Regions from separate parts of the Lactobacillus paragasseri genome, predicted to be linked through region 1. Evidence: predicted binding sites of a transcription regulator. Region 1 holds the regulator's gene; each other region holds the start of a gene.
The links. Region 1 encodes HrcA, which represses chaperone genes, less so after heat shock. Its sites were predicted from a motif close to TTAGCACTCNNNNNNNNNGAGTGCTAA; they were not measured.

Region 2: LpgJCM5343_RS06815 (ATP-dependent Clp protease ATP-binding subunit) is a predicted target of HrcA. The motif match lies at 6,144-6,170, and genes of this name have one in related genera.
Region 3: clpP (ATP-dependent Clp endopeptidase proteolytic subunit ClpP) is a predicted target of HrcA. The motif match lies at 2,770-2,796, and genes of this name have one in related genera.

What each region holds. Positions count from the first base shown of each region.
Region 1 is NZ_AP018549.1:792,696-802,852, reverse strand. Features, by position in the region: gene lepA (translation elongation factor 4) at 1-999, opposite strand, end outside; gene dnaJ (molecular chaperone DnaJ) at 1,139-2,305, opposite strand; gene dnaK (molecular chaperone DnaK) at 2,385-4,256, opposite strand; gene grpE (nucleotide exchange factor GrpE) at 4,274-4,852, opposite strand; gene hrcA (heat-inducible transcriptional repressor HrcA) at 4,864-5,922, opposite strand; gene LpgJCM5343_RS03910 (GyrI-like domain-containing protein) at 6,063-6,689, opposite strand; gene abc-f (ribosomal protection-like ABC-F family protein) at 6,713-8,218, opposite strand; gene ribF (riboflavin biosynthesis protein RibF) at 8,479-9,417, opposite strand; gene truB (tRNA pseudouridine(55) synthase TruB) at 9,430-10,157, opposite strand, start outside.
Region 2 is NZ_AP018549.1:1,395,640-1,405,796, forward strand. Features, by position in the region: gene yjbM (GTP diphosphokinase) at 1-27, opposite strand, end outside; gene LpgJCM5343_RS06775 (CYTH domain-containing protein) at 105-728, shown strand; gene LpgJCM5343_RS06780 (DsbA family protein) at 799-1,404, shown strand; gene LpgJCM5343_RS06785 (competence protein CoiA) at 1,414-2,286, opposite strand; gene LpgJCM5343_RS06790 (adaptor protein MecA) at 2,346-2,999, opposite strand; gene spxA (transcriptional regulator SpxA) at 3,103-3,504, opposite strand; gene ptsP (phosphoenolpyruvate--protein phosphotransferase) at 3,701-5,440, opposite strand; gene LpgJCM5343_RS06805 (phosphocarrier protein HPr) at 5,440-5,706, opposite strand; gene LpgJCM5343_RS06810 (hypothetical protein) at 5,826-6,008, opposite strand; gene LpgJCM5343_RS06815 (ATP-dependent Clp protease ATP-binding subunit) at 6,215-8,383, shown strand; gene LpgJCM5343_RS06820 (DUF1827 family protein) at 8,514-8,792, shown strand; gene LpgJCM5343_RS06825 (peptide chain release factor 3) at 8,845-10,157, opposite strand, start outside.
Region 3 is NZ_AP018549.1:1,343,615-1,353,771, forward strand. Features, by position in the region: gene LpgJCM5343_RS06550 (sugar-binding transcriptional regulator) at 1-795, opposite strand, end outside; gene LpgJCM5343_RS06555 (APC family permease) at 1,229-2,677, shown strand; gene clpP (ATP-dependent Clp endopeptidase proteolytic subunit ClpP) at 2,819-3,406, shown strand; gene whiA (DNA-binding protein WhiA) at 3,461-4,402, opposite strand; gene LpgJCM5343_RS06570 (gluconeogenesis factor YvcK family protein) at 4,406-5,443, opposite strand; gene rapZ (RNase adapter RapZ) at 5,460-6,335, opposite strand; gene LpgJCM5343_RS06580 (HdeD family acid-resistance protein) at 6,454-6,993, opposite strand; gene uvrA (excinuclease ABC subunit UvrA) at 7,049-9,910, opposite strand; gene uvrB (excinuclease ABC subunit UvrB) at 9,925-10,157, opposite strand, start outside.

The sequences.
Region 1 (10,157 bases):
TAAGGCAGCATCATTTAACTGCAATTTTTGCAGTGCTTCTTTTAAATCATCATATTTTTGATTATCAACTGGATACATACCAGAGTAAACCATTGGTGGAATTTGGCGGTAACCGGGAAGTGGTTTCTCAGTTGGATTTTCAGCGCTAGTAATCGTATCACCTACACGAGTTTCACGAACAGACTTGATATTCGCAGTCAAGTATCCTACGTCCCCTGCAATAAGCATATCTTTTTTAACAGGATGAGGACTTGAAACACCAACCTCTGTCACTTCAAATTCTTTCCCAGTATTCATAATTCGAATCTTATCACCAGGTTTTACAGTTCCTTCTTCAATTCGAACCGATAAAACGACCCCGCGATAATCATCATATTTTGAATCAAAAATTAAGGCCTTCAAAGGAGCATTCAAATCACCAGTTGGTGCTGGTACCTTTTTAACAATTTCCTCAAGTAGTTCAGGAATTCCTTGACCTGTCTTACCGGACACTTCAACAGCATCAGAGGCATCGAGTCCAATCATCTCTTCAATTTCGTTTTTGCACATTTCAGGATCAGCTGAAGGCAAATCAATCTTATTAATGACTGGCAAAATTTCCAAATCATCGTCAATTGCTAGATAAGTATTAGCTAAAGTTTGCGCTTGAACACCTTGGGTTGCATCTACTACTAAAAGTGCTCCTTCACAGGCTGCCAAAGAACGCGAAACTTCATAAGAAAAGTCTACATGTCCCGGAGTATCAATTAAGTGAAAAATATATGTTTCTCCATCTTTAGCATGATATTTTACTTCTACCGAATTAAGTTTAATGGTAATACCGCGTTGACGCTCTAATGGCATATCATCAAGTAATTGATTTTTCATTTGACGTTCAGATACAGTATCGGTTAATTCTAAAATACGATCTGCAATCGTTGACTTACCATGATCAATATGAGCAACGATCGAAAAATTCCGAATATGTTTTTGATAGTCTTGTAATTTTTTAATATCCATGTTCTCACCTTTTTCGCTCTATTAATTATATCAAAGGCTGATACTTAGATAAAATTCTTAATGTAATATTTTCAAAGATAATTTTTACTAAAAATAAAGCGTATATCTCATTATTCATAGAGATATACGCTTTTAACTTTTATTCTCCGTTTAATTTATCTTTTAAACGTTCAAAAAAGTTCTTTTCTTGAGGTGAAATATTTCCTCCACCAGCTTTAACATAATCAACTAAAGCTTCTTTTTGTTTATCGTTAATTTTCTTTGGAATAACAACCTTAACCGTTACTTCTTGATCTCCATTGCCAGTACCGTTAATCTTAGGGACGCCTTGACCACGTAACTTAAAGTTAGTATTAGGTTGAGTACCAGCTGGAATAGTCAAGTCAACCGGTCCATGAACAGTATTTACGCGAATTTTATCGCCCAAAGCTGCTTGAGCAAAGGAAATAGGTGCATCACTATAAATAGTAGTACCATTTCTTCTAAATTCTTTGCTTGGTTTAACTCTAAAGACAATATACAAATCCCCATAAGGGCCACCATTCTTACCTGCTTCGCCTTGACCACTTAAGCGAATTTGTTGACCATTGTCAATACCAGCTGGGACTTTAACTTCAAGTGTTTGCTTTTTATCAACGGTTCCTTTACCATGGCAAGTTTGACATGGATGTTTAATGATCGTACCACGTCCACCACATTTATCACATGTAGTTTGCTGCTGGATGACTCCAAGTGGCGTTTGACGAGTTACAGTCATGACACCAGTTCCGTGACACTTGTCACAGGTAATTGGGTGAGTTCCCTTTTCAGCACCTGAACCATCACAAGTTGGGCAAACTTCACTTCTTGTGTAAGTAATATCTGTCTTCTTGCCTTTGATCGCATCCATGAAGTCAATTGTCATTGTATAATCCAAGTCTTGACCCTTTTGAGGAGCAGTTGGATCTACTCGACTTCGTCCACCACCAAAAGCTGAACCAAAGATATCACCAAAAATATCACCAAAATCACCAAAGCCTTGAGATGAATAACCACCTTGGCCACCAAAGCCACCATAACCTTGACCGCCAAAACCAGCTTGACCGTTTACACCGGCTTGACCAAATTGATCATATTGAGCCCTTTTTTGCTTATCATGCAGAACCTCGTATGCTTCATTTACTTCTTTGTATTTTTCTTCAGCGCCAGGTTCATGGTTTAAGTCTGGGTGATATTTTTTTGCCAGCTTGCGGTAAGCCTTGTTAATGTCGCTTTCACTAGCATTCTTATCAACACCCAGCACATCATAATAATCACGTTGTGCCATCTGAAAACTCCTTCATTCATAAAAGAAAAGAACTACAATCACGCAGTTCTTTTCTTGTTTGATTTAATTATAAATCTTTTTACTTGTCAGGGTCTACCTTGTGAAAGTCTCCATCAACAGTTGAACCACCTTGACCGTTGCTTGAGCCATTATCATTATTTGGTTGACCACCTTGCGCTCCTTGAGGTCCAGCTTGACCAGCAGCACCTTGAGCACCACCGTTTTGTTGGTAAAGTTTAACAGCTAAATCTTGAGCAGCCTTTGATAAAGCTTCCTTCTTTTCTTTCATTTCATCCAAGTTGTTATCTTTTTGAGCTTTCTTCAAAGCATCCAAAGCATCTTGAACATTCTTGGTTTCAGTTTCAGGAACTTTACCCTTAGTTTCTTTCAAAGTCTTTTCAGTAGTAAAGATTAATTGATCTACTTCATTACGTAAATCAACTTCTTCCTTACGCTTCTTATCTTCTTCAGCATGCTCTTCAGCATCTTTTTGCATCTTCTTAATTTCTTCGTCTGATAGACCAGAAGAACTCTTAATGGTAATCTTTTGTTCCTTACCAGTACCCATATCCTTAGCAGAAACATTTACAATACCGTTCTTGTCGATATCGAAAGTAACTTGAATTTGTGGAACACCACGTGGTGCTGGTGGAATATCAGTTAATTCAAAACGTCCTAAAGTCTTATCATCTGCTGCCATTGGACGTTCACCTTGAAGAACGTGAACATCAACAGCTGGTTGATTATCTGCTGCAGTTGAGAAGATTTGGCTCTTTGAAGTTGGGATAGTAGTGTTTCTATCAATTAACTTAGTGAAGACACCACCCATAGTTTCAATACCAAGTGATAATGGAGTGACATCAAGTAAAACGATATCCTTAACATCACCAGAAATAACACCACCTTGAATTGCTGCACCTAAAGCAACAGCTTCATCAGGGTTAATTGAGTGATCAGGTTCTTTTCCAGCCCATTCCTTAACAGCTTTTTGAACTGCAGGAATACGAGTTGAACCACCATTCAAAATAACTTTGTCAATATCACTTACGCTCAAGCCAGCATCACTTAATGCATTGTCAAAAGCAATCTTAGTCTTTTGAACTAAGTCATCAGTTAATTCATCAAACTTAGCACGAGTTAAATCAGCTTCAAGGTGAAGAGGACCAGCTTCTCCAGCAGAAATGAATGGAAGTGAAATGTGAGTTGATGAAACGCCAGATAAGTCTTTCTTAGCCTTTTCAGCAGCATCCTTTAAACGTTGTAATGCCATCTTATCATTAGATAAGTCAACACCATTTTCTTCCTTAAAGTTTTGGATTAACCAATCCATAATTCTCTTATCGAAGTCATCACCACCAAGGTGAGTATCACCATTAGTTGACAATACTTGGAAGACACCATCACCTAGTTGCAAGATGGAAACATCAAAAGTACCACCACCAAGGTCATATACTAAAACTTTTTCATCATTTTCATCTTTATCAAGACCATATGCTAAAGCAGAAGCTGTTGGTTCGTTGATAATTCTTTGAACATTTAAACCAGCAATCTTTCCGGCATCTTTAGTAGCTTGACGTTGTGCGTCATTGAAATAAGCAGGAACAGTGATAACTGCATCAGTTACCTTTTCACCTAAGTAATCTTCAGAAAACTTTTTAATGTATTGCAAAATAAAGGCTGAAATTTCTTGTGGAGTATATTCCTTATCGCCAACCTTAACCTTGTAACCTTCTTCACCCATATGGCTCTTAATTGAAACAATAGTGTTAGGGTTAGTAATAGCTTGACGCTTAGCAACTTCCCCAACTTGAATTTCACCATTCTTAAAGGCAACTACAGAAGGAGTCGTACGGTTACCTTCTGGGTTAGTAATAATCTTAGGTTCTTTTCCTTCAAGTACGGCAACAGCTGAGTTAGTCGTACCTAAGTCAATACCAATAACTTTTGACATATATGTAACTTCCTTTCTTATTGAGCCACTACAACCATTGCTGGTCTTAATGTTCTATCTTTATATTGATATCCTTTTTGTAAAACTTTAACTACGTGATCCTTTTGATCATCATTTTCTGCTGCAACAGTTTGAACAGCTTGATGTAGCGCAGGGTCAAAAGTTTCACCTTCGGCTTTGATTTCAGTGATTCCTTGATCTTTCATTGATTTAACTAATGAGTCAAGTGTCATCTGAACACCCTTTTGGAGTTGCTTAGCTGCCTCATCATCTGCTTTAATAGCTAACGCGCGTTCTAAGTTATCCATTGCTGGCAAAACTTCTTTAGCGAGGCTTTGAGATTCATATTTAATCAATTGCGCACGCTCTTTTGCATAACGTGCTTGCATATTCTGAATCTCAGCTTCACTACGTAGATATTTATCTTCAAGATCCTTATTCTTAGCTCTCAATTCAGCGATTTCTTTTTCATAATCTTTTGCTGGATTTTCCTTAACTTCCTCTTTCGGAGTTGCTTTTGGATCTTTCTTTGGTGCCTTATCTGGGGTCACCTCGTCTTTTAAATCTTTTTCATGCGGAAACTCTTCTTTACTCACAGCTAACCTCCTTACTTAAATCTACCATAATAATCTAACAATTTCTTTGCTAGTTCATTCCTAAAATACTCGAGTAATCCGATCATCTGCGAGTATGGCATGTTAGTTGGTCCAAGTAATGCTATTGTTCCTTTACCATATTTACCAACGCTATATTGTGCAGTCAACAAACTATAATCTTCAAGTAGATCTGATTGTAATTCAGAACCTAACTTAACTTGAACTTTCGACTTTGAATCATTCTTAATTTCATCTTTAGGATTAAAACCAATCAAGCTTGAAATAGCATCATTTTGATCAATTAATTTGTAGAGAGATTTAACTTTAGCTAAATCGTCACTTTCATAATTACTCAAAAGATTAATCTGACCATCCACATACATTTGCTCACTAGCAGCATCCTTAATAACATCTTGAAGCAAATCCAAAATTTCAGTTGCTGATCCACCAGCAACTAGATGGTCTGCAATTCTCTTAAGTAACACTTCATTAACTGAACTAAGTGGTTTTCCAACTAATTGATCATTAATTAGTCGAACTGCTTTTTCAATCTCCTCCCCATTTGTATGATGAGGTAACGTGTAGATTTGATTCTTTACATTACCGTCATCCGTAACTAATATTGCCATCACTTGATGGCTTGAAAGGGGAACGATCCTAAAACCAGTTACTTTAACCGAGCGAGTTTCAGGACCCGCTGCAAAAGCAGTGTAATTAGTTAAATCAGACAGAATTTTTGCAGCTTCTTGTACGATTTCATTAACTTGTTGAAAGGGTTGGTCTAATTGATAAATAATTCGATTATAGACGGATGCTGGTATTTTTACGGGATTAATCAAATGATCTAAGTAATACCGATAACCAGCAGTTGAAGGAATTCTACCACTTGAAGAATGAGTCTTCTCAAGTAGTCCCTTTTCTTCTAGTGCCGCCATTTCATTTCGAACTGTAGCACTTGAAACCTTGACAGGCAGTTGATTCATCACGGTCTTAGAACCTACTGGCTCATGAGACTGAGTAAAGTCCATAATAATAGTCTTTAAAATAAGTTCTTGCCGTTCAGTCAACATTTTCTCGCCCCCATCATTAGCACTCTTCTTCCTCTTGTGCTAACAATTAATATGATACCATAACTTAGCAATTGTGCAAGCAGAGTGCTAATTAAATTTGCTTTTTATAAAAAAAGATAAGCAACAAGTGCTTACCTTAATCATTTAATTGGTAGTCTAATTACAGTTTTACGCCTTTCAGTCTTAGTTCTCCTTGGATCACTTAAATATATTTCATGATGATAGCGTGGATTTTGAATATCTATCTGATAATTTTCTTTTTTTACAAATCGATGTATCTCTTCAATTGTCGCTGGCTCATCATCATAACTACCAATGTGCATTATCTGAGCGCAAAGTCCTTCATCATAAGTAAAGAATTTAACTTGAAAAAAATCTTGCTTTTTCTTCTCAGTAGCTGTCTTAACTGCCCAATTAAATTCCTTTTCTGTAACAAAATCAGGCAGTCGAATCATCGATATCCAGGCGAAGTTCTCCTTGTGAGCATAATCAATTTTTTGCTTATCTTTTGACCACCATAGTCCTTCAAGTGGTGGCACTACATAATCAAAATATCCTGGCATTTTATGCTCACTTTTTTTGCTCATCTTGATAGTATAGGCAAGCCCATAAAGTAATTCTAACGCCTTGTGATAAGTCCCACCTTCCTGATTAGGATCTCCACTTCCTGAAACTGCGATGTAATTCATTTTAGGAACCTTAATAATTTCAGGTTGCTTTTTTGGATGATACAAATTTTTATATTCTTTTTTATAATCAAATGCCATTTTTATTCTTTCTATACAATCTGCTAGTCATCTACCTTTAATTTTATCCGTTTACTTGCTACTTGACTAATAAAATACTCATCATGCTCAACTAAAAGCATCGCTGGTTTAACCTTCTTTAAAACATCAATTAATTGATCTTGGTTAAACACATCTAGGTAATTTGCTGGCTCATCCCACAGATAAAGGTCAGCCTCTTCAACTAATGACTTAGCAATGGCCACTCTTTTTTGCTGCCCCATGCTCATTTCTTCAATTCTCGTCTCAAAACTTGTTCTAGGAAAACCCATTTTTCTAAGCATATTAAGCATTTTCTCATAAGACAAATGTTCCTTTTGAACAAATTCTGCCAAAGTGCCTGAATATTCTACAAAATTTTGTGGTAAATAGGAAATTTTTAAACCATTAGTTAAACTTAAAATTCCTTGATAAGTTACATCTATATTTTTATTTAAAACACTTTTCAAAAAAGTAGATTTTCCCGATCCATTTTTTCCTTCAAGGGAAACAATTCCTCGTTTTTTAACAATTAAATTTAGGTCTTTAAACAACTTTTTATCTTGAACTTTCAAATCTAAATGCCGAGTTTCTAATAAAGTCGAGTGATAGTTTGGTTGAAAATTCATCTCTAATTCTGGCACAGATTCAACATTCCTTATTAAACCTTTTCTATCTTGGATATCTTTATTCATCCTTCTTTCAATATTTTTTGATCTTTTCATTATCTTAGCAGCCTTATGACCAAAAAATCCCTTATTAATATCTGCATGAATTTCATTCTTATGTGCACTAGCTTTTTTATTATTTTCTGATTGAAGTGAATATCCTTTAATACGCTGTCTACTTGCATTTAAAGTTTTAATTTGACCACGGAGTTTTTCATTTTTCTCCTGGTTAAACTTATCACGCTTCTCTTTAGTATCTTCATAGCTTGCATAATTTCCCTGATATAAATGAATCTCTGTATTTTCAATTGCAAGAACATGATTAGTTACCTGATTTAAAAAATCTCGATCATGACTCACAACAATATAACCTTGCGAATGTTTTTGCAAATATCTAACCACTTGTTTTCGCGACTCTTCGTCTAAATGATTCGTTGGTTCGTCAATTAATGGAAAAGCATCCTTATTAATAAAAGATAAAGCTAATAATATCTTAGTTTGCTCCCCTCCACTTAAAGTATTAAAAGGTTGCCAAATAAGATTAGCGTCTACTTGCATTAAATTCAATTCACGTTCAAGTTCCCACCGGTCAAATTGAACTTGTTCTTCTAAAGCATAGAGAGTTAATTGTTCTTCATTTTCCACATAAAGAGGAAAGTAATTAAATTCAAGGTTAGCTTTGATGGCTCCTGTTCCTTGCAATTTTCCACGTAACAGATTCAAGAATGTTGTCTTTCCTCTGCCATTTCTGCCTACAAGTCCTAATTTCCAACTACTATCCAAATCTAAATTTAAATTATTAAAAATATTTTCACTACTGTCGGAATATTTAAAAGAAAGGTTTGAAATCTTAATATTGCTCATATAATCACCTCACGAAAAAAGCCTACACTTTTGACAAGTGCAGACTTTCTCCTTATTAAGCAAAAAAGAAGATATTCCATCTACGTTCAATCTTGTCAAAAGTGCACAGTTGTCCCCTATAAAAGAAAAAATAATTATTAAAATTCAACTATGCTATTTTGCAAGATTAAAAACGCAATGGCGTAACCTTCTTTCAATATTAGATTTCAATTGATAAAGACATTTTATCACATTAATTATAAAAAGATAGATCCAAATAATTATTTTTCTAAATCATAGAAATATTGCTTTATATTTCGTTTATCTTGGTCTAGTTGACGTGATAATTCTTCAATTCCAGAAAATTTTTTATTTGAACGTATAAACTTGTACCACGCTAAAGTTAATGGTTCACCATATGCTTCCTCATCGAAATTAAAAATATTCGTTTCAATTGTTAAACCGTGGTTTGTTTTAAAAGTTTCGTTGTAACCAACACTAGTCATAGCATCATGCCATTTTCCATTTATTTTAGCCCTGGTTGCATAAACTCCCTCAGCTGGTAAAACTTTAGCATCAGAAATATCAAGATTAGCAGTCGGGAAGCCTATTTTATGTCCTCTTCTAAACCCATGAACAATAATACCTGAAGTTTCATATGGTTGTCCTAGTAAGGCAGCCGCTAATTCAACATTTCCACCTTGGATTGCCTTTCTAATGTAGGTGGAACCAACTTTAATTTTATCAATAGATTGTTTAGGCTCCACTACAATTTGAAACCTACCTCGCGCAAACTTGGGAAGATTTTCTACATTAGCAATATCTTTTGGACCATAAGTATAATCAAAACCTACCACAACTGTATCTGCTTTAAGTTTCATAATTACTTGATCTACAAAATCCTGCGGTTTAAGCTGACTAAATTCTTTAGTAAATTTAATAATCACTAAATAATCTACTCCCAGCTTTTCCATTTTTTGTTCTTTTTCATGGGCCGTTTCTAAATAAACAAATTTATGATCATTTTTGTATATCTCTTTAGGATGCTTATCAAAAGTCATCACCATTAATGGCAACTTCTTCTCCTCGGCTATTAATTTTGCATCTTTAATAAGTTTCTGATGACCAATATGCACCCCATCAAAAAAACCTAACGTTAAGATTACCTTTTGATTTGTAATAGGTGCAGAGATCGGATAATCTAAGGTTATTACTTTCATTTTTTACTCTCGCTATTCATTTTTTAAAAGCATCATCTCAGGGCGATAGATTTTTCCTTGTCGCTGATAAATAGCTTTTATATGACCATTATAAACCAAAGCGACCTTAGCATAACTGGTATTTAAATTGATACTTGCACCGTTTGAGACCCGCTTAAATTGATCCGGCGAAAGTTGAAGTTGAGGTAATTCAGCAAAAAAACTATCAATTGGCTGAAGCCATTTTTCAGGAGTATCTACTTCTGCTTCAATTGTTTCTAAATCTACAGCTTGATTTAAGTCATAGCCTGAACTACTAGTTCGGGTAAGACTAGTCATTACAGCAGGAACACCTAACTTTTCACCCAGATCATTTACTAATGACCTGACATAGGTTCCTTTAGAGCAACGAATTGCAAAATCAAAGCTTTCCGTTTTTTCCAGTGGATCGTACTCAGGATCTTTTGTTAATTCATAACTATAAACATTGACTTTTCTCTTGGGACGTTCAACTGGAATATTTTCTCGAGCATATTCATAAAGTCTTTTACCATTTACTCTTACAGCTGAATAAATTGGAGGGACCTGTTCAAGTTTTCCTGTTAACTGCTTCATTCCAGCAATAATCTCACTTTTTGTAAATGGTGTATTTATTTTTTCTTCAGCAATAGTTTTACCATCTAAATCATAGCTATCAGTTGACCGTCCAAACATTCCACTTCCAATATAAGATTTGGGCTTTTCATGCATCAATTCGATCA
Region 2 (10,157 bases), 600 kb from region 1:
CCATAAAAATAAATCCCAATCTTTCATGTATAAATCCTTTCCGTTTCAAACAAAATTATTCTACCATAGAGAGGGATAACATTAACTAGTGAAAGGATAAAATTATGAGTAAAAATTTAGAAATTGAATCAAAAACACTCCTAGATAAAGATACCTACGAAAAAATGCGTGATGCATTTACCGCTAAATCAGATTTTATTCAAAAGAACTACTACTTTGATACACCTGATTTTGACTTAAAAAATAGTGATGCCAGTTTAAGAATTAGAATTCTAGTTGATCACGCTGAACAAACTATTAAGGTTAAGGAAACCAAACCTAAAGAAAATAAATATAGTGAAAGAGTAGAAATTAATGATCTTTTGTCAGTAGCCCAAGCCGAGCAAATGGCTCAAAGTGCATATGAAGGTACTTTTTTCTTATTTGGCGGTGATGTTGGTAATTATTTACAAAAACATTATTCTAAAGAATCCATTCACTCTTTAAAATTAATTTCTTGGAGTCAAACACGGAGAATATTAGCCGTTGGACCAGAAAATTGTGAATTAACTCTTGATTTAACAGAATTTCCAGATGGCTATTATGACTTTGAATTAGAAATTGAAAATGATGATCCAGCAACTATAAAAAAAGTACTTGCTGAATTAGAAAAGCAGTTTGATTTCAAAGCTAACAAGGAAAATACTAACCAAAGTAAAGTAAAACGTGCTTGGGAACACAAAAAATAAAACAAATTTTTTCCCATTTCGTTCATTTTCTGATACAGTATTCATGAACTTGGACGGAGGAAATAGCAAAATGTTTGAAATATTTTTCTTTGTTAATCCGATTGGAATTAACTGTTATCAAAATGAACAGGAAATAATTGCTGCAGTCAGTGTTTATAAACAAAATATTTCTTACCACTTTATTCCCATGACTACCATGAACACAATTCGTAACGATATCAGAGCGAGACATCTTTCATCAAGTAATGTCGAAATTTTTAACACTTTTAGTCAAAGTGCTTACAATGCAACCAAAGATTATCACACCCTAAAATTAATAGTAGGTAATAAAAAGGCTAGACAATATATCATTAAATTGCAACATGCTATTAATGATATGGGCAAAATTTATTCATCAGAGCTTATTAATGAAATTTTGAGCTCACTAAATGTTTCGATTAAGAGCTTCAAAAAGAATCGAGAATCGAATTACATCAAGCTTTCAATGGATAAAGACTTAAAACTTGCCGATGACTTGAATGTTGTAACTACTCCAACTACGATTATTTTTAATTATGATAATGACCGTGGAGACTCAGGAATGATGATTGAAGGTTGTGCAAATCGAGAAGAAATTGAGTCAGCAATTACTGGGGATAGACAAACTAGTAGTGATAATAGTTTACGCTTATTATAATTTATTGAGCTAACTGGCTTTTAAGTCAGCTAGCTTTTTTTGTAGAAAAATTATTATTGGACTTTTTTCCTTCGGCTCTCGTAATTTTAAGAAGAGTTCATCTGGAATATCTGCCACAGAATAATGTAACTGATATAATAACGAAGCAATTTTCAGTCCCAGTTTACTTTTTTGATTAATTTGCTTTTGTAGATATATTTTTTGATCTTGAATATAGCTTATTTTATTTTTTCTAGTAGATGGAATGAAAGTAAACAAGCTTGCCACGCCTCTTTCATCTAATGAAAAAGTTTTAATTTCATAACTTAGTTCAGAACTAAGTGCTGCCATTAAAATATTATATTTTAATGTAATCACACAACTAAATGGATTAATTTCTAAATAATACCATTGCCATTGTGTACTGTATCTTAAAAAGATTTTTTGAGAACGATTAATTTTATTTTTCAAATAATGCCTTTTCCCGACAATCCAAATATCTTTAATCTGCAATTTTTTATATAAGGCATGGCGATGTGCAAATTCTGCCCCACTCAAGGGTGCGCATTGCACTTCAAAAGATAATCTATTTTCTACTAATACATCTGCTCTCAATTGTTGATCTAAAAGTGGAACTTCAATATCTGCTCGAAGTCCATTTGCTTTTAACGCAGTGCACAATAACTGTTTTGCCTGTAAATGCTCTTCCTTTTCCCCTGTTCCCTTTACCTGATAAAAATGTTTAAAAAATGGCTTTTTTTCTTCCGATAAAATCAGAATCATTCGATGCCGACAAGATGGACAAAGATAAGATTCTTGATTCAACTTTTTTAATCCCTTACTAACTTGTTCTGCTTCATTAATTGCTAAGACTAATTTTTGATTTAAAATAGCAGCATACATTTTATCGCCCATTATTATATACGCAAAAAGGAGATGATTTTTTTCATCTCCTTTATTTTTTAATCAAAATATTGTCTTAGATTTCCTAACGCGTCTTGCCTAATCAAACACTTTGCATTTTTCTTTATTTTTTGGAATTGCTTTTCTGTCATTCCATTTCCATATTCATTAGCAATTACCCACGTATCTTCAGGCTTTAATTCAACATAATTGTCATCTAAGTAGGCTAAATCTAAATAATATTCATGATGGTAAGTATATAAACTAGATGCTAAGCCATCAACTTTTAATGCATCCGCTAAGGCGGCAACTAAATCAATACTATCAATCTTAAAGACTCGGCGATTATCACTAATTAATTTATCTTGATTATTAATTTTTGTTTTACGATCATCATTATCCGATCCGGCGCCTAATCCCTTTAACAGATCACGTAATTGATCGTTAGGGTTATCACCGACATCTTCATCACTATCAGGTACTTTAGAAATTAGTAACTCTAATCCAGAACTACTTGGCATAACTTGAAAAGTAACTGGATCGCCTTTAGCAAAAGTATGATCTGTATCGACTTCACTTAAAATTTGATAGAAGAAATGTTGAATTTGACTTTTATTTCCTAATAAATCGAGCATTGTTATTCCGCGCTCTTTAAGTTCATCTGCATCCATTGTTACACGAATGGTGTTCTCACTTATTCTGTGTACTTCCACTTGTTATCACCTCGAAGTCTCTTGTCTTTAATACATTGTAACCTATTTTCTTGCTCATACAAAAACGCTAGCTTAAAAAGGCTAACGTTTTTACAATTTTTAATTAAAGATCAGCTGTCATTGCTTGGATTTCTTCAAGCTCTAAACGACGAACCTTTCGAGGAAGAAATCTTCTAATTTCATCTTCGTTATATCCTACTTGCAAACGTCTGTCATCCATAATGATTGGACGTCTTAATAAACTTGGATTTTTTTCAACAAGATCAATTAATTGATCAATTGATAAGTCATCTAAATTGATTTTTAAATTTTGGAAAGTACGAGAACGAGTAGAAATTATTTCTTCCGTTCCATTTTCAGTCATACGTAAAATTTGCATGATTTCTTCTTTGTTCAATGGATTAGCAAAAATGTTTCTTTCCTTAAAAGGAATATCGTGTTCTTTTAACCATGCTTTTGCCTTACGACATGACGTACAACTTGGTGATGTATATAAATTTAACACTTAACTCCACACTCCTTTGCGTGTAGAAAAATAACTACTGTTTCACTTACAATTATTATTGTATCACAAATACTTGTTTTTTGTAAGTTGTAATTAGATTTCTTCTTATTATCTTACAAATATTACTTTATCAGTAAATAATGAAGTTTGTGTGAAGTTTTGAAAGAAAAAAGAGTACTTACGTACTCTTTTTCTATTAATCATTAATGTTAAGCTTCTTCATAGTTTCTTCAACTAACTTCTTGTTTTCATCGGCAGTTTCTGAAACAAAACAAGCTTTATTAGCTAATTCTTTAATATCTTCAGTATTGATCTTCTTCATCAAACTTCTGATACGTAAGATTGAAGTTGCACTCATCGAATATTCATCAAGTCCCATTGATAAAAGAATTGGGAACATGATATCATCACCAGCAGCTTCACCACACATACCACACCAAATACCGTTTTCATGAGCACCATCAATAGTGTGCTTAATCAAACGTAAAACAGATGGGTTATATGGTTGATAAAGATAAGAAACATTATCGTTACCACGATCGGCAGCCATAGTATATTGGATTAAATCGTTAGTTCCAATTGAGAAGAAATCAACTTCTTTAGCAAATTGGTCAGCTAACACTGCAGCAGCTGGAACTTCGATCATCATACCAACTTGTAGGTCGTCACCGACCTTCACGCCTTCTTTAACAAGTTTATCTTTTTCTTCAGCTAAGATTTGCTTAGCTTCACGTAATTCTGCCAAAGTACCAATCATTGGGAACATAATTCCTAATGGACCATATGCAGAAGCACGAAGTAAAGCTCTTAATTGAGTTATAAAGATATCCTTGTATTGCATTGAAAGACGAATAGCACGAACACCTAGGAATGGGTTCATTTCTTCTGGAAGATCCCAATAATCTAAGTGCTTGTCACCACCGATATCACAAGTTCTAATGATAGTTTGCTTACCATCCATATCTTTGATAACTTCCTTATAAGCATCGAATTGAGCTTCTTCAGATGGGAAGTCTTTTGAATTCATGTATAAGAATTCAGTTCTGTACAAACCAATTGCTTCAGCACCGTTTTCTTTTACACCCTTCATATCATTAGGAGTACCAATGTTAGCGGCAATGATAAACTTCTTATTATCTGCAGTTACAGATGGTTCATTCTTTAACTTCTTCCATTCTTCCTTTTGCTTAGCAAAGGCTTCACCTTTCTTGGTGTACTCTTCAACTTGAGCATCAGTTGGGTTAACAATAGCATCACCATCTAAACCGTCAGCAATAAGCATATCACCATCTTTAACGTCTTTAGTAATGCTTTCAGTACCTACAACAGCTGGAATTTCTAATGAACGAGCCATGATTGCTGAGTGAGCAGTTCTACCACCAATATCAGTTACAAATCCCTTAACATACTTTTTGTTAAGTTGAGCTGTATCACTTGGTGTTAAATCATAAGCCACAACAACAACTTCATGGTCAATAGCTGCAGGATCTGGTAATTTCTTACCAAGAAGGTGTGCCATAATACGTTTTGAAACATCACGTACGTCAGCTGCACGTTCTTGCATATATGCATTATCAGTCATGCCTTCAAAGATGGTAATAAACTTTTGAGCAGTTTCATCTAATTCAGCTTCAGCATTAACTTTTTGATCTTTGATTTCTGTTTCAATGGCACCAGTAAATTCTGGGTCACTTAGGAAGAGAAGGTGAGCATCAAAAACTTGTGCTTCTTCTGCTCCTAAACTTTCCTTAGCCTTATCACGAACTTTTTCCAGTTCTTTAGTTGATTCTTCAACAACTTTTTTAAAACGAGCTACTTCAGCATCAACATCGCTAACTGAGGTTTTAGAAAACGAAAGGTCAGGTTCTACCAAAAGGTAGGCTGGTGCAACTGCAATACCATCACTGGCAGCAATTCCCTTTAAAGTTTTCGACATTATTCAGCTAAACCTTCCTTTTTCATAGTGTCAGCAATAGCTTCGATTGCTTCTTTAGCATCGTCACCATCAGCAGTAATAGTTACATCTGCACCTTGGCCAACACCTAAAGACATAACACCCATAATTGACTTCAAGTTTACTGATTTACCGTTGTATTCCAAGTTAATATCTGAATTAAACTTAGATGCTGCTTGTACCAACAAAGTAGCTGGACGAGCATGAATACCAGTTTCAGCAACAATATGAAATTCGCGTTTTTCCATTTTAAATTATCTCCTTTAAAATCAAAAATAATCGGGAGTTTTATACCCACTCGTTTATTAGGTTATCATGTTTTTTAAATGAAAACAACACAAATGTAAATGTTTACATTATAAGTTGCTTAATTTTCATTATCAGATAAGGTATAGATTATATCCCCACCACGTTGAGCAATTCCAGTTATACTTTGCCTTTTACCATAGCTTCTAAGTGCCAATTGAAATTGAAAGGCATCTTTAGGACTAACTCTATATTCTTTTAGTTCGCCACTCACGATTTGATCTAGTATTTTTTTATAATCCATATCTTATAAATTTCACTCCTTAAATTTTGTTAGTCTAGTAAAAAATTAATTCTTCACCTATTGTAGCAATTATTCATCAAAAATCTAATCTAACTACTTGCAATTAGTAAGTATCCGTACTATGATATTACCAAGTTAGCACTTGAGTATCAAGAGTGCTAAAATAACAATATAGCCTGTATATTATAAGAAAGGCGGAAATATTAATGCTATGCGATAACTGTCATGAACGTCCTGCCTCAATTCATCTTTATACAAATGTTAATGGGCAAGATCGTGAAATATCATTATGCCAACAATGTTATCAAGAATTAAAAAATCAACAAGGACAAATTAATAATATGAATAATAACAATGCTTTTTTTGGCGATTTTGATGATTTATTAAACGCCTTAAACAATAGTAATAACGAACAAAATAACTCTCAAGAACGGGATCCACGAATGCAAATGGGTGGTGGACGTCGCGGTGGTAATAACGGTGGTCAAAAATCATTATTAGACCAATATGGAACTGACTTAACTGATCTAGCAAAGAAAGGAAAAATTGATCCAGTTATTGGACGTGATAAAGAAATCGCTAGAGTTATTGAGATCTTAAACAGACGTACCAAAAACAATCCAGTTCTAATTGGAGAAGCCGGCGTTGGTAAAACAGCCGTTGTTGAAGGACTAGCACAACAAATTGTCGACGGATCCGTTCCTGCTAAGCTACAAGATAAGCGTATTATTTCACTAAATATGGTTTCGATGGTTCAAGGTACTGGCATTCGTGGTCAATTTGAACAAAGAATGCAGCAACTAATTAAAGAACTTGAACAAAATGACAATATCATTTTATTTATTGATGAAATTCATGAATTAGTCGGTGCGGGTAACGCTGAAGGTGGTATGGACGCTGGCAATATTATCAAACCAGCCTTAGCTCGTGGAGATTTCCAACTAATTGGTGCAACTACCATCAAAGAATATCGAAACATTGAGAAAGATTCTGCTTTAGCACGTAGGTTTCAACCAGTTGAAGTTAAAGAACCAACTACTGAAGAAACAGTTAAAATTTTACAAGGTATTCGTAAACGCTACGAAGATTATCACCATGTTCATTATACTGATGAAGCAATTCAAGCTGCCGTTGCCCTTTCATCTCGTTACATTCAAGATCGTTTCTTACCTGATAAAGCCATTGACCTTCTAGACGAAGCTGGTTCAAGAATGAACCTTACCATTCCTTATGTCGATAGCGAAAAAATCAAAGAAAGATTAGATGCAGCTGAAAACTTAAAGCAAGAAGCCTTGAAGAATGAAGACTATGAAAAAGCAGCATACTATCGCGATCAAATTGAAAAATATGAAAAATTAAAAGATCAAAAAGTAGATCCAGATCACACACCTCAGATTACCGAAAAGATCATGAATAAGATTGTTGAAGAAAAAACTAATATTCCTGTTGGCGACCTACAAAAACAGGAAGAAACTCAATTAAAGAACTTATCAACCGATCTTAAAGATAATGTAATTGGTCAAAATAAAGCTGTTGAAACTGTTGCTCGCGCAATTCGTCGTAACCGTGTTGGTTTTAACAAGTCCGGCCGTCCAATTGGCTCATTCCTTTTTGTAGGACCAACTGGCGTTGGTAAAACAGAGTTAGCTAAGCAATTAGCTAAACAAATCTTTGGTACTGAAGATGCGATGATTCGTTTTGACATGAGTGAATATATGGAACAATATTCAGTATCTAAGTTAATTGGCTCTGCTCCAGGTTACGTAGGATACGAAGAAGCAGGTCAATTGACTGAGAGAGTACGTCACAATCCTTACAGCTTAATTCTATTTGACGAAATTGAAAAGGCTCATCCGGATGTACTTCACCTTTTCTTACAAATTCTTGACGATGGTCGCTTAACTGATTCACAAGGTCGTACTGTTTCATTTAAAGACACAATTATTATTATGACTTCTAATGCTGGTCAAGGAATTAAAGAAGCAAACGTTGGTTTTGCTGCTGAAAACAGTCATCAAGAACAATTTAAGAATACCCTTGGTCAATACTTCAAACCTGAATTTTTAAATAGACTAGATGATATTGTTGAATTTAATTCACTTGATAAGAAGGACTTAATTAAGATTGTCGACTTGATGCTTGCTAATACTAACAATATGGTTAAAGATCAAGGTCTTCATATTGAAGTTACTCCAGAAGCAAAGGAACTACTTGTAGAAAAAGGCTATGATCCATCTATGGGTGCTCGTCCTCTTCGTCGTACAATCCAAGAAGAAATCGAAGACAAAGTTGCAGATTACAAGTTAGACAATCCTGCAGCTAAAAAATTAAAGGCTAGTGTAGTAGATAACAACATTGTAATCAGTGAAAATTAAGTCTCCCAATACTAAGTAAGAGCCACATAAATGTGACTCTTTTTTTATTTATTTTTATAAATCTTCTAAAAAGGTTATACTTAAGTTGGGATTTTAAAGACACATTTATATTATCGAGGTTATAAATATGATGCATTTAATTGATATTACAAATAGCTACCGTGATTTAGTTCAAAGACAGCTAGCAGCTACCAATAGTCAATTCGTAAAGGTTTACTCTTTAGGTAATACCACAATAGTATATAGCGAAACTACTGATAAAATCGAAATCGTAATGGAAAATCATAAACGTCCTATTAGACAAGACGAAGTAGAGTTTGTCATTAAGCGTTTAATTCATGAAGATCGCATTTACGATATAACAGTTGATAAGAGTAGAAAGATTATTTCTATTACTTGCGATCGATAAAATCGCATTTAAAAAGCCATGGAAAATTCCATGGCTTTTTATTTGGGCTTTATTATAATCTTGAAGTTAATTCAACATCTGGATATTTATCTTTAAACCATCTTTCTGCAAAAGCATTTTCAAACAGAAATAGTGGCTCACCATTTCTATCTTTTACTAACAAGTTACGCGAAGATGACATCTTAGGATCTAACTGATCTGGATTAATCCAGCGTGCTACACGATTACCTAAAGTATGAAGCTCTACTTCTGAATTATATTCGTTCTTCATTCTAAAAGAAAAGACTTCAAACTGTAATTGACCAACTGCACCTAGGATATAATCATCAGTTGCATAACCACGATAAAGCTGAATTGCACCTTCTTGAACCAGTTGGTTCATCCCTTTATGGAAAGACTTTTGCTTCATAACATTCTTAGCAGTCACACGCATAAAGATTTCTGGTGTAAATTGCGGCAAAGCTGGATAAACAATCTTTTTCTTACCAGCGTAAATTGAATCACCAATTTGAAAGTTACCTGTGTCATATAAACCAACTATATCGCCAGCAACCGCATCAGAAACTTGAACTCGTTCGCTAGACATAAATTCAGTTGCATTATTTAATCTAACTGGCTTTCCAGTTCTAGCTAAAGTTACGTCAATCCCCTTTTTAAATTCCCCGCTTCCGATTCTTACAAAGGCAATTCGATCACGATGGTTAGGATTCATATTAGCCTGAATCTTAAAAACAAACCCAGAAAATTCAGGATCGTCTGCAGCTAATTTTTCATCATCATTAACAACATGTTCTTGAGGAGCTGGGGCTAAATTAACAAAACTATCTAAAAAAGTCTCAACACCAAAATTAGTTAAAGCAGATCCAAAGAAGACTGGAGTCTGGTCTCCTTTTAAGATTTTTTCTTTATCAAAAGTATTTCCTGCTTCTTTTAACAAATCAATGTCATCTAAAGTTGATTGATATAAACTATCTTGTGCTAAAGGTTCATCTTCTGATAATTTTCCATTTTTATCTAATGGTAAATAGCGATCATCATCATCTTTTCGATAAAGTTCAACACGATTATTTGCAATATCGTATAATCCTTTTAATTGCTTTCCCATACCAATTGGCCAGTTCATGGCTACGCCTTCAATACCGAGCAAATCTTCTAATTCAGCAATTAAATCTAGCGGTTCGCGTCCATCACGATCAAGCTTATTCATAAAAGTAAAGATAGGAATGCCACGCTTTTTTACAACCTTAAATAACTTTTTGGTTTGAGGCTCAATACCCTTAGCTGAATCAATAACCATTACCGCAGCATCAACTGCCATTAAAGTCCGGTAAGTATCTTCAGAGAAATCTTGGTGTCCAGGAGTAT
Region 3 (10,157 bases), 550 kb from region 1:
ATTTCGAAGCTTAGAATTAGTCATAACATCTAAGCCACGTCTCTTTGACATGACATCTGCTCTACCAATTCCATGTATCACCATATCACTATTATAAATGTTTGAAATCGCATTCGCAATATCTGTGTCTTGAAGTAATAAAGTCAAGGCTTCAGATGATACATTTTCTGGTAGATATAGGCCTTTATGCCTACCTCCCGTTTCAGATGCCATCATCTGAGCTACAGTATTGCTTTGAATTTCAACACTTTCTCCAACTGCTCCCCTTCCAGGAACAAACAACAAATCGCGATAGCGACTTAATTTAGGAGAAAGATGACGAGCTACTCCAGCAACGGTAGTACCACCCAATACGGTAATGATACTTTTTCCTAGCGGTAAAAGAAGATCCAGGGCAGAATTAAGTTGTTCACCCATCAAATCAACTACACGCTCTTGCCGATCCATATCACCAGGAACAATAATTGCTCGATCAATACCCAACTTCTGTGCCAATTCAATTTCAGTTTGGCTTGCATTGAATAAACGATCAATTAATGGAGCAGCTTCTTTTAAAGTTCTCTTTCCTTTATCAGTTAATTCCATCCCATAGCTCTGAATATTGATCAGACCTAATTGTCGCAAATAATCAGTTTCAGTTCGCACATTGCGCTCGCTTAATCCTAATTTTTTAGCAACAACTCGTCGCCCAACTGGAGCTAACAGCGAAATCTGTTCAAGAACAAGAAAACGTTGCCGAATTATTTTTAAAACATCAGGAACTAAGCTTTGCAACAAGGTTAAATCCGAGTCCATTGCTCGCTCCCTCTATTGGGTCAAAATTGATACCGCCATATGACGGTCAGCGACCCAAAAAGCTTAAAAATATTAGAGAGACGCGAATTGATTAACTTCAGATTCACATTTCTCTCTCGACATTTTTTAGTATAGCAATATCTTTTTTTAAATTCAAGATATATCCTTCAGAATAATTAATTTGTACTTTCTTCTTTTTTTGATATACTTATTTTAGTTTGTCGTGCCCTTAGTGTAATGGATCGCACGTAAGATTCCGGTTCTTAAAATCTGAGTTCGACTCTCAGGGGGCGCATAGTACGAGACAGTCAGTCAATCTGGCTGTCTTTTTTTGTATTTTGTCACTTTATTTAGAAAAAATCTATCATCTGTAAGCATTTTCGTTATAATTAAATTTGATGTTAATTATGTACATAGACAGAAAGGTTATTTTATGATCGAAGAAGAAAAAAAGTCTAATGCCAAAAAAATGCTCTGGCCAACGCTAGCGATGATGGCATTTTCAACTGTCTGGGGCTTCGGTAACGTTGTTAACGGTTATGTTTACTTTGACGGTACCAAAGTTATATTCAGCTGGATATTAATGTTCCTGTTATATTTTGTTCCCTATGCATTAATGGTTGGAGAACTAGGTGCAACTTTTAAAAATGCTAATGGTGGTGTTTCCTCATGGGTTAATGCTACTATGGGTGCAAAGTGGGCCTATTACGCTGGGTGGACATATTGGGCATGCCACGTAGTATATATTTCAAGTAAAGGTACTGGTGGCTTAAGAGCCATGGCTTGGGGAATCTTCGGCAACACTAAATGGTATGATGGTCTTCCAACTGCTTGGACTCAATTTGCCACTTTAGTGGTCTTCCTCTTTTTCTGCTGGGTTACTACTAAAGGTATCCCAGTACTTAAAAGTTTAGCCACTATCGCTGGATCATCAATGTTCATCATGTCAATTTTATTTATTATTATGATGTTTGCTGCACCAGCAATTAACCCCCATGCTGGTTATTACTCAATCAATTTTAATTGGAAGAGTTTAATGCCCACATTCAACCTTAAATATTTAACATCTCTTTCAATTTTAGTTTTTGCTGTCGGTGGATGTGAAAAGATATCTCCTTATGTAAACAAAGTTAAAAATCCAACCAAAAACTTTCCTAAAGCAATGATGGCTTTAGCAATTATGGTCATGGTTTCTGCAATTTTAGGAACTTTTGCTATGGCTTTAATGTTTGATCCTAAAGTTGTTAACAACAATCTAAACGAATATATTTCAAATGGTGCTTACATGGCCTTTCAACGTTTAGGCGAGTATTACCATGTTGGTGGTTTATTTATGTATATTTATTCATGGTGTAACGTTATTGGCCAATTCTCTACTTTAGTTATTAGTATTGATGCTCCTTTAAGAATGCTACTAGGTAGTAAAGAAGCTAAAAACTTTATTCCTAAGAAGCTTCTTAAGATAAATAAACATGGTGCCTACATTAACGGTATCTGGATGGTTGTAATTCTTTCAGGTGGTTTAATTGCAGCACAAGCTTTATTACCTGATGCACAGGCAGTTATGGCTCAATTAGTTAAATTAAATTCAACTACAATGCCAATGCGTTACTTATGGGTATTCGCAGCATATATTGCACTTAGAAAGCAACAAAAGAAGTTTGATACTTCTTACCAAATGACAAAGAATCAAGGATTAGCTTATACAGCTGGGATATGGTGTTTTATTGTTACAGCAGCATGTTGTATTTTAGGAATCTACTCACCAGATCCATTTACCCTATTTCTTAACATCATTACTCCAATTATCTTGATTGTTTTAGGCTTAATTTTGCCAGCAATCAAAAAAAGAGAAGATGGAACTAACCCATTAATGAAGTAACTTTAAATGAACGATATGCTTGCTATATCGTTCATTTTTTCTACATAAAATTAAGTTTGATTAGTTGACATGATTAAAAGTAAGTGATTTAATTAGCACTGTACTTATTAGAGTGCTAATTTTGTTTAGGAGGTAAAATTAATGCTCGTACCTACAGTTATTGAACAAACTGCACGTGGTGAACGTGCTTACGACATTTACTCAAGATTATTAAAAGATAGAATTATTATGCTTAGCGGTGAAATTAACGACCAAATGGCCAACTCAATCATCGCTCAACTTTTATTCTTAGATGCACAAGACAATACTAAAGATATTTCTCTATACATTAACTCTCCAGGCGGTGTTATTACTTCTGGTCTCGCAATTATGGATACAATGAACTTTATTAAGTCAGATGTATCTACAATTGCAATTGGTATGGCTGCTTCAATGGCTTCAATTCTTTTGACTAGCGGAACTAAGGGTAAACGTTTTGCATTACCAAATTCAACAGTTCTTATTCACCAGCCTTTAGGTGGTGCACAAGGTCAACAAACCGACATTCAAATTGCAGCTAATGAAATCTTGAAGAGTCGTAAGAAGCTTAACCAAATATTACATGAAACTACTGGGCAACCTCTTGATAAGATCCTTAAAGATACTGAACGCGATAATTACTTATCTGCAGAAGAAGCTAAAGACTATGGTCTAATTGATGAAATTTTGGTTAACCAAAAGAAAGACTAGTTTAATTTAACAAAAAATAGAGCTCACGATAGATGTGAGCTCTATTTTTTTTGACTAATTTTCTTCTTTTAACTGTTGCGCCATTTCACGAATTTTTTGAAAACGGTGGTTAACTCCTGACTTTGAAATTGGGCCATCTGGAACCTGAGCTGCAACTTCTTTGAGTGAAAGTTCAGGATGCATTAATCTAAAGTGTGCTAGGATTGCCAATTTTTCTGGCAAATTTTCTAACCCCACTTTTTCTTCAATTAATTGAATATCCTCAACCTGCTTAGCTGCTGCATTCGCGGTTTTCTTCAAATTTGCTGTATCGCAATTTACTAACCGATTCACCGAATTACGCATATCCCGCATAATTCTTAAGTCTTCAAATGCTAACATTGCATTGACGGCACCTACAATATGTAGAAAATCACCAATTTTTTCAGCTTCTTTTAAATATACAATATATCCATTACGTCTTTTTGTAGCTTTTGCATTTAAATAAAAGAAACTATTCATTAATTCCAGTAAATCATTATTATGATTTTCATAAAGAGAATAGATCTCTAAATGATATCGACTCGTTTCAGGATTATTCACACTTCCAGCTGCTAAAAAAGCTCCTCTTAAGTATGACATTGCCCTTTGTTCCGATGTCATAATCTTCTCAGGAATTCCGGTAATCAAGCCATTATCACTGTCAAATATCTCTAGATCACTTAAAATTTCATGAACTTGTTTTTGAAGCCTAACTAAATATTGATAATTTTTCTTTAACTTCATTTTCTTAGAAACAATTAGCAGCGGCTCGATTCCATAGGCTGTTTTAATTAAAGAAAATATTCTTCTAGCAATGGCTGGATTTTCAGTTGTGATATCTAGACTAAATTGATGGTCATGAAGACTAAGTACTCCGTTCATTCGCAAAAAAGCTGCTAATTCTGCCTTAGCATGTTCTGGATGAACTGGCAGACTAGTAAGTTCTTTTTTTACATCACTTGCGTATGAAACCATTAACTAATCCTGTTCCTTTTTTCTTCGGCAATATGCTTCAAAAGCCAAATTTAAAATTTCATCGGCTACTTTTTTACCATCATGAAAAACTAATCCACTATGCTGATCAATAAAGTCAGCCGTAATTACGCGGCAATCTTGAGCCCGTAACCCAGCAAAATCATTTCTTACCGGTTCAAGATAAGCATCATAATCTGCCGGATTAAACTTACTCATATCAATTTTAGCTCCGTTAACTAAGGCAGTATTAATATAATGACCACCTAAATGATCATTAATAACTTGAACATGTTCCGCTGCTGTGAAATGATCTGTTTCACCTTGCTGCGTCATGATATTACAGATATAAATAACTTCAGCCTTAGTTTGTCTCACAGCATCACCTAAATTAGAAATCATCAAATTAGGTAAAATTGAGGTAAATAAACTACCTGGTCCTAAAACCACTGCGTCTGCTTGCATAATTGCAGCTAAAACAGGTAAAACTGCCTTTGGCTCATCGTCAGAATCAGTATCAGTTACCCATACTCGTTTAATGCGCTTATCCTTTGAAGTAATTTCTGTTTCACCAGCTTCAGTTGTCCCATCAATAAATTCTGCATTTAAAGTTAAGGGTTCGTTTGAAGCAGGGAAAATTCGCCCATCAATTCGCATCATTCTTGATAACGATTGAACAGCATCAAAAATATTCCCTTGCATTTCATCTAAAGCGGCAATAATTAAATTTCCAATTGCATGACCTGCAAAAAATGAGTCAGATGAATTAAAACGGTATTGAAAAATATCTTTTTCTTCCTGTGGTAAGTCGGATAAAGAAACTAGCACATTTCTAATATCGCCTGGCGGCACCACATTAATATAATCTCTAATTGCACCTGATGATCCACCATCGTCTGCCACAGTTACAATAGCTGTTATATCGGCATTTTGTTCCTTTAAAGCATTCAAAATAACAGGTAACCCTGTTCCACCACCAATAACAACAATTTTAGGGCGACGTCCGCGAATGACACGTACAATTTTATTTTCTCCGTACGCCATCTCCCAACAATCTCCTTTATTGTCCAATATAACGACTAATTTCTCGATGAGAAATATCAACAGGATATTTCTTAGCCAAATCAACTGCTAATTGGCGAGCGATTGAAACGCTCCGGTGTTGACCACCAGTACATCCAATTGCAATAGTTAATTTTTCTTTTCCTTCCGCAATATATCCGGGAATAGCCGTCTCTAACATGTCTAAAAACTTAGCATAAAACTTTTTAGTTTCTTTCTTGCTCATTACATAATCAAAAACTCGACGATCTAAGCCAGTAAATGGTTTAAGTTGAGGAATATAGAATGGATTCGGTAAAAATCTCACATCCATTACAATATCAGCATCAATTGGAATACCATACTTAAAGCCGAAACTCATTACTTCAATTGAAAAAGTCCGAGTTTGATTATCTCCAAACTTATCTACTAATTTAGCTTTTAATTCCTTAGTAGTTAAACGGGAGGTATCAATAATTATATTTGATATATTTTTAGTTCTTGATAAAATAGCTCTTTCTTCTTGAATTCCATCCAATAAGCGTCCTGTATGAGCTAATGGTGGCAAACGTCTTGTTTCCTTATACCGAGATACTAATACATCATCTGAAGCATCTAAAAACAAGACGGTCGACTGAACATTTTGACTATCTTCTAAAGATTTAATTTCGTCAACCAAATCTTTGTAGAAGCTTTTTACTCTCAAGTCAACAACTACTGCTGCCTTACTAAAATCTGATGAATTGTTAATTAATTCCCAGAAACTTCCCAATAATTCTGGTGGTAAATTATCTACCACAAAATATCCCATATCTTCTAAAGCTTTGATTGCCACAGTTTTACCTGCGCCACTCATACCAGTAACAATCAATAATTGTTTCTTTTGTTCAGCCATAGCTATCCCTCCTTAATCGCTATTATAACATACCGGGTGTTTCATTTTTTGAATAAAATAAAAAGTCGTTGTCACAAGTAGTTATCACAATCAACTACTTTAAAAACGACTTTTTATTTTATCTGTGCATCCATGAAACAAAAATTTCATTGATTCCAAATACCATTAACCAAAATGCTACCAAATAAACCAAAGTAATAGCAGCAAGCACTGGATTAAATAGCAAAGCAAAAGCAATAATCAAACTAACAATATTCAAAATTAAGCAGAGAACAAAATAGCCAGTTGAATATTCGCGCAAGTGCCATGAAAAGATAATACCGATAATTGAGTCGGCTAAGAACCAAATAGCAAATAAAATAGCTAAGGTTAATCCACCAATTTCACGTGAACATAAGAATAAAACTCCGATTACAATATCGACAATTGCTGAAATTAACGTAACCCAGCTTAAATCAAAAATATTATGGAATTTTACATATGCGGAAATCCAAATAATTCCTTGTAAAATTGACAAAATACCAAATACAAATACAAATGCGCTTAAACCACGACCAGGGTAACGTAATAGTAAGAATGATGCAACAACAAACAAAATTCCTGCTATAAATGAACCCCAATCAAAGCCTTGGTGTCTAGAATTATAAATATCGTTCATTTTTATATCCTCCTAGATAATATTCTACACTTAATTTTCTAAAACACCATTAACTTTATTCCTGCTCATCTTTGCTATTCATTAACTTTTTAGTTAACTTAATATCTCGCTTGAGAACTGGTTTTAAGTATTGTCCCGTATAACTTTCTTTAACTTCAGCAACTTCTTCTGGAGTACCAGTAGCCACAACTTGACCACCGCCATCTCCACCTTCAGGGCCTAAATCAATCAACCAATCAGCGTTTTTAATAACATCTAAGTTATGTTCAATAATTAAAACAGTATTTCCCTCATCGACTAAGCGCTGCAATACTTCTAATAACCGCTTAATGTCATCAGTATGTAAACCCGTTGTTGGTTCATCTAAAATGTAGAAATTATTACCCGTGGAAAGCTTCTGTAATTCAGAAGCTAATTTCATTCTCTGTGCTTCCCCACCAGATAAAGTTGTGGCTGACTGCCCAAGTTTTACATAACCCAAACCAACATCAACGATTGTTTGTAGCTTACGATGAATTTTAGGAATATTTTCAAAAAATTTGCAAGCTTCATTAATTGTCATATTCAAAACTTGCGAGATATTTTTTTCACGGTAAGTTACTTCAAGAGTTTCTGAATTGTATCTTGTCCCATGACAAACTTCACAAGGTACATAAACATCAGGTAAGAAATTCATTTCGATTTTAATAATTCCATCACCATGACAAGCTTCGCATCTACCGCCCTTAACATTAAAAGAAAATCTCGCTTTAGTATATCCACGCATTTTTGCTTCATTAGTTTGTGCAAATAAAGCTCGAATATCATCAAATACACTAGTATAAGTTGCAGGATTACTACGTGGTGTCCGCCCAATAGGGCTTTGATCAATATCGATAATTTTTTCGATGTTTTTATATCCCTTAATTGACTTATACTTTCCTGGTTTAGCTGAATTATTATTTAATTTTTGTGCTAAAGCACGCTTCAGAATCAAGTTTACAAGAGTTGATTTTCCAGAACCTGAAACGCCGGTTACTACAACAAATTTCCCTAGAGGGAAATCTACTGAAATATCCTTCAAGTTATTTTCAGCAGCACCAGTAACAGTAATTTTTTTACCATTACCCTTTCTTCTCTCTAACGGTACAGGAACGATCTTTTTACCTGATAAATATTGTCCAGTTAAAGATTTAGGATTCTTCATCACTTCTTCTGGTGTACCAGCAGCCATTACTTTTCCGCCATATACACCTGCTCCTGGTCCCATATCAACTAAGTAATCGGCCTGTTTCATCGTTTCATCGTCATGTTCGACTACAATTAAAGAATTACCAAGATCCCGCATCTTTTTCAGCGAAGAAATAAGTCGATCATTATCTCGCTGATGAAGACCAATTGATGGCTCATCCAAAATATACATAACGCCAGATAAATTAGAGCCAATTTGGGTTGCTAGTCTAATTCTTTGTGCTTCTCCACCGGATAAAGTTCCAGCAGAACGAGATAAAGTCAGATAGTCTAAACCAACATTCTTTAAGAAAGTTAATCTATCACGTACCTCTTTCAAAATTGGTTTAGCAATCATCTTTTCTTGTTCACTTAATTTTACTGAATTAAAAAAGTTCAATGACTTAGAAATTGACAGATCAGAAGCTTCAGCAATATCTTTGCCATTTACTTTTACTGCTAATGCCTTTTCATTTAATCGCTTACCGTGACAAGTTGAACAAGTAAGTTCAGTCATATACTTACCCATTGCATCACGCATAAATTTTGACATTGGATGATGATAACGACGATTGATATTATTTAAAATTCCTTCAAATTCTTGAACAGTATCATTTACACCAAAGTCACCTTCAAGATGAAATTTGATTTTTTTCCCTTTAGATCCATTTAAAATTAGATCTTTTTGCTTTTTAGTTAATTTTTTATATGGCTTGTCCACAGGTATTTTTAAAGCCATACATGCTTGCTCAAGCATGGCAGTATAGTATTTTGAATTAGACCATGGCACTAAAGCTCCCTCTGCTAAAGTTTTATCCTTATCAGGAATAACTAAATCTTCATCAACTGATAATTTCATCCCCAATCCATCACAATCAGGACAAGCTCCAAAAGGCGCGTTAAATGAAAATAAACGAGGCTCCATTTCGCCGACCGTAAAGCCACATATTGGACAGGCATAGTATTCAGAAAAGTTAATACGTTCACCCTTAATCACATCAACATCCATGTAGCCATCTGCCAAACGAAGAGCAGCTTCAACAGAATCAAATAAACGACTTCGAATATTTTCTTTAACAATTAAGCGGTCAACAACAATATCAATACTGTGCCGTTTATTTTTGTCTAGGTCAAAATCATCAGTGATTTCATGCATTTCACCGTCTACAATTACCCGTACATAACCCGCACGCTGGATTCGTTTAAATACTTCCTTATGTTCTCCTCTTTTAGCGCGAATAATTGGAGCTAAAATCTGAATTCTGCTTCTTTCAGGTAAATCCATTACGCGATCTACCATCTGATCCACGCTTTGTCTCTCAATCAAAGTTCCATCATTTGGACAAATTGGATGACCAACGCGTGCCCACAATAAACGCAAATAGTCATTAATTTCTGTTACAGTTCCAACTGTTGAACGCGGATTATGAGACGTCGTCTTTTGATCAATGGAAATTGCGGGATTTAAGCCATCAATTGAATCAACATCAGCCTTATCCATTTGGCCTAAAAATTGTCTAGCATAACTTGATAGTGACTCAACATATCTTCTTCTACCTTCAGCATATAAAGTATCGAAAGCTAATGAACTTTTTCCTGAGCCTGATAAGCCGGTAATAACTACTAATTTATCTTTTGGAATCGATAAACTTATATCTTTTAAATTATGTTCACGCGCTCCATGAATTACAATTTTATCATTTGCCATTTAGCTTTCCTCCTCTACTTTTTCTTTTCATGTACTTGCTTTTGTAAATCCATAATTGCATCACGTAAGTTAGCTGCTTCTTCAAAATCTAGTTTCTTTGCAGCTTCTTGCATTTGAGCAGTCAAAGTTTTAATCATGGTTTGCTTTTGTTTCTTAGTCAATTCATCAAAGTTTAGATCAGCAAAACTTTCTTTATTTTCCTTCTCATCACTATCTTTAGTAATTGAAATAACATCCCTGATAGGTT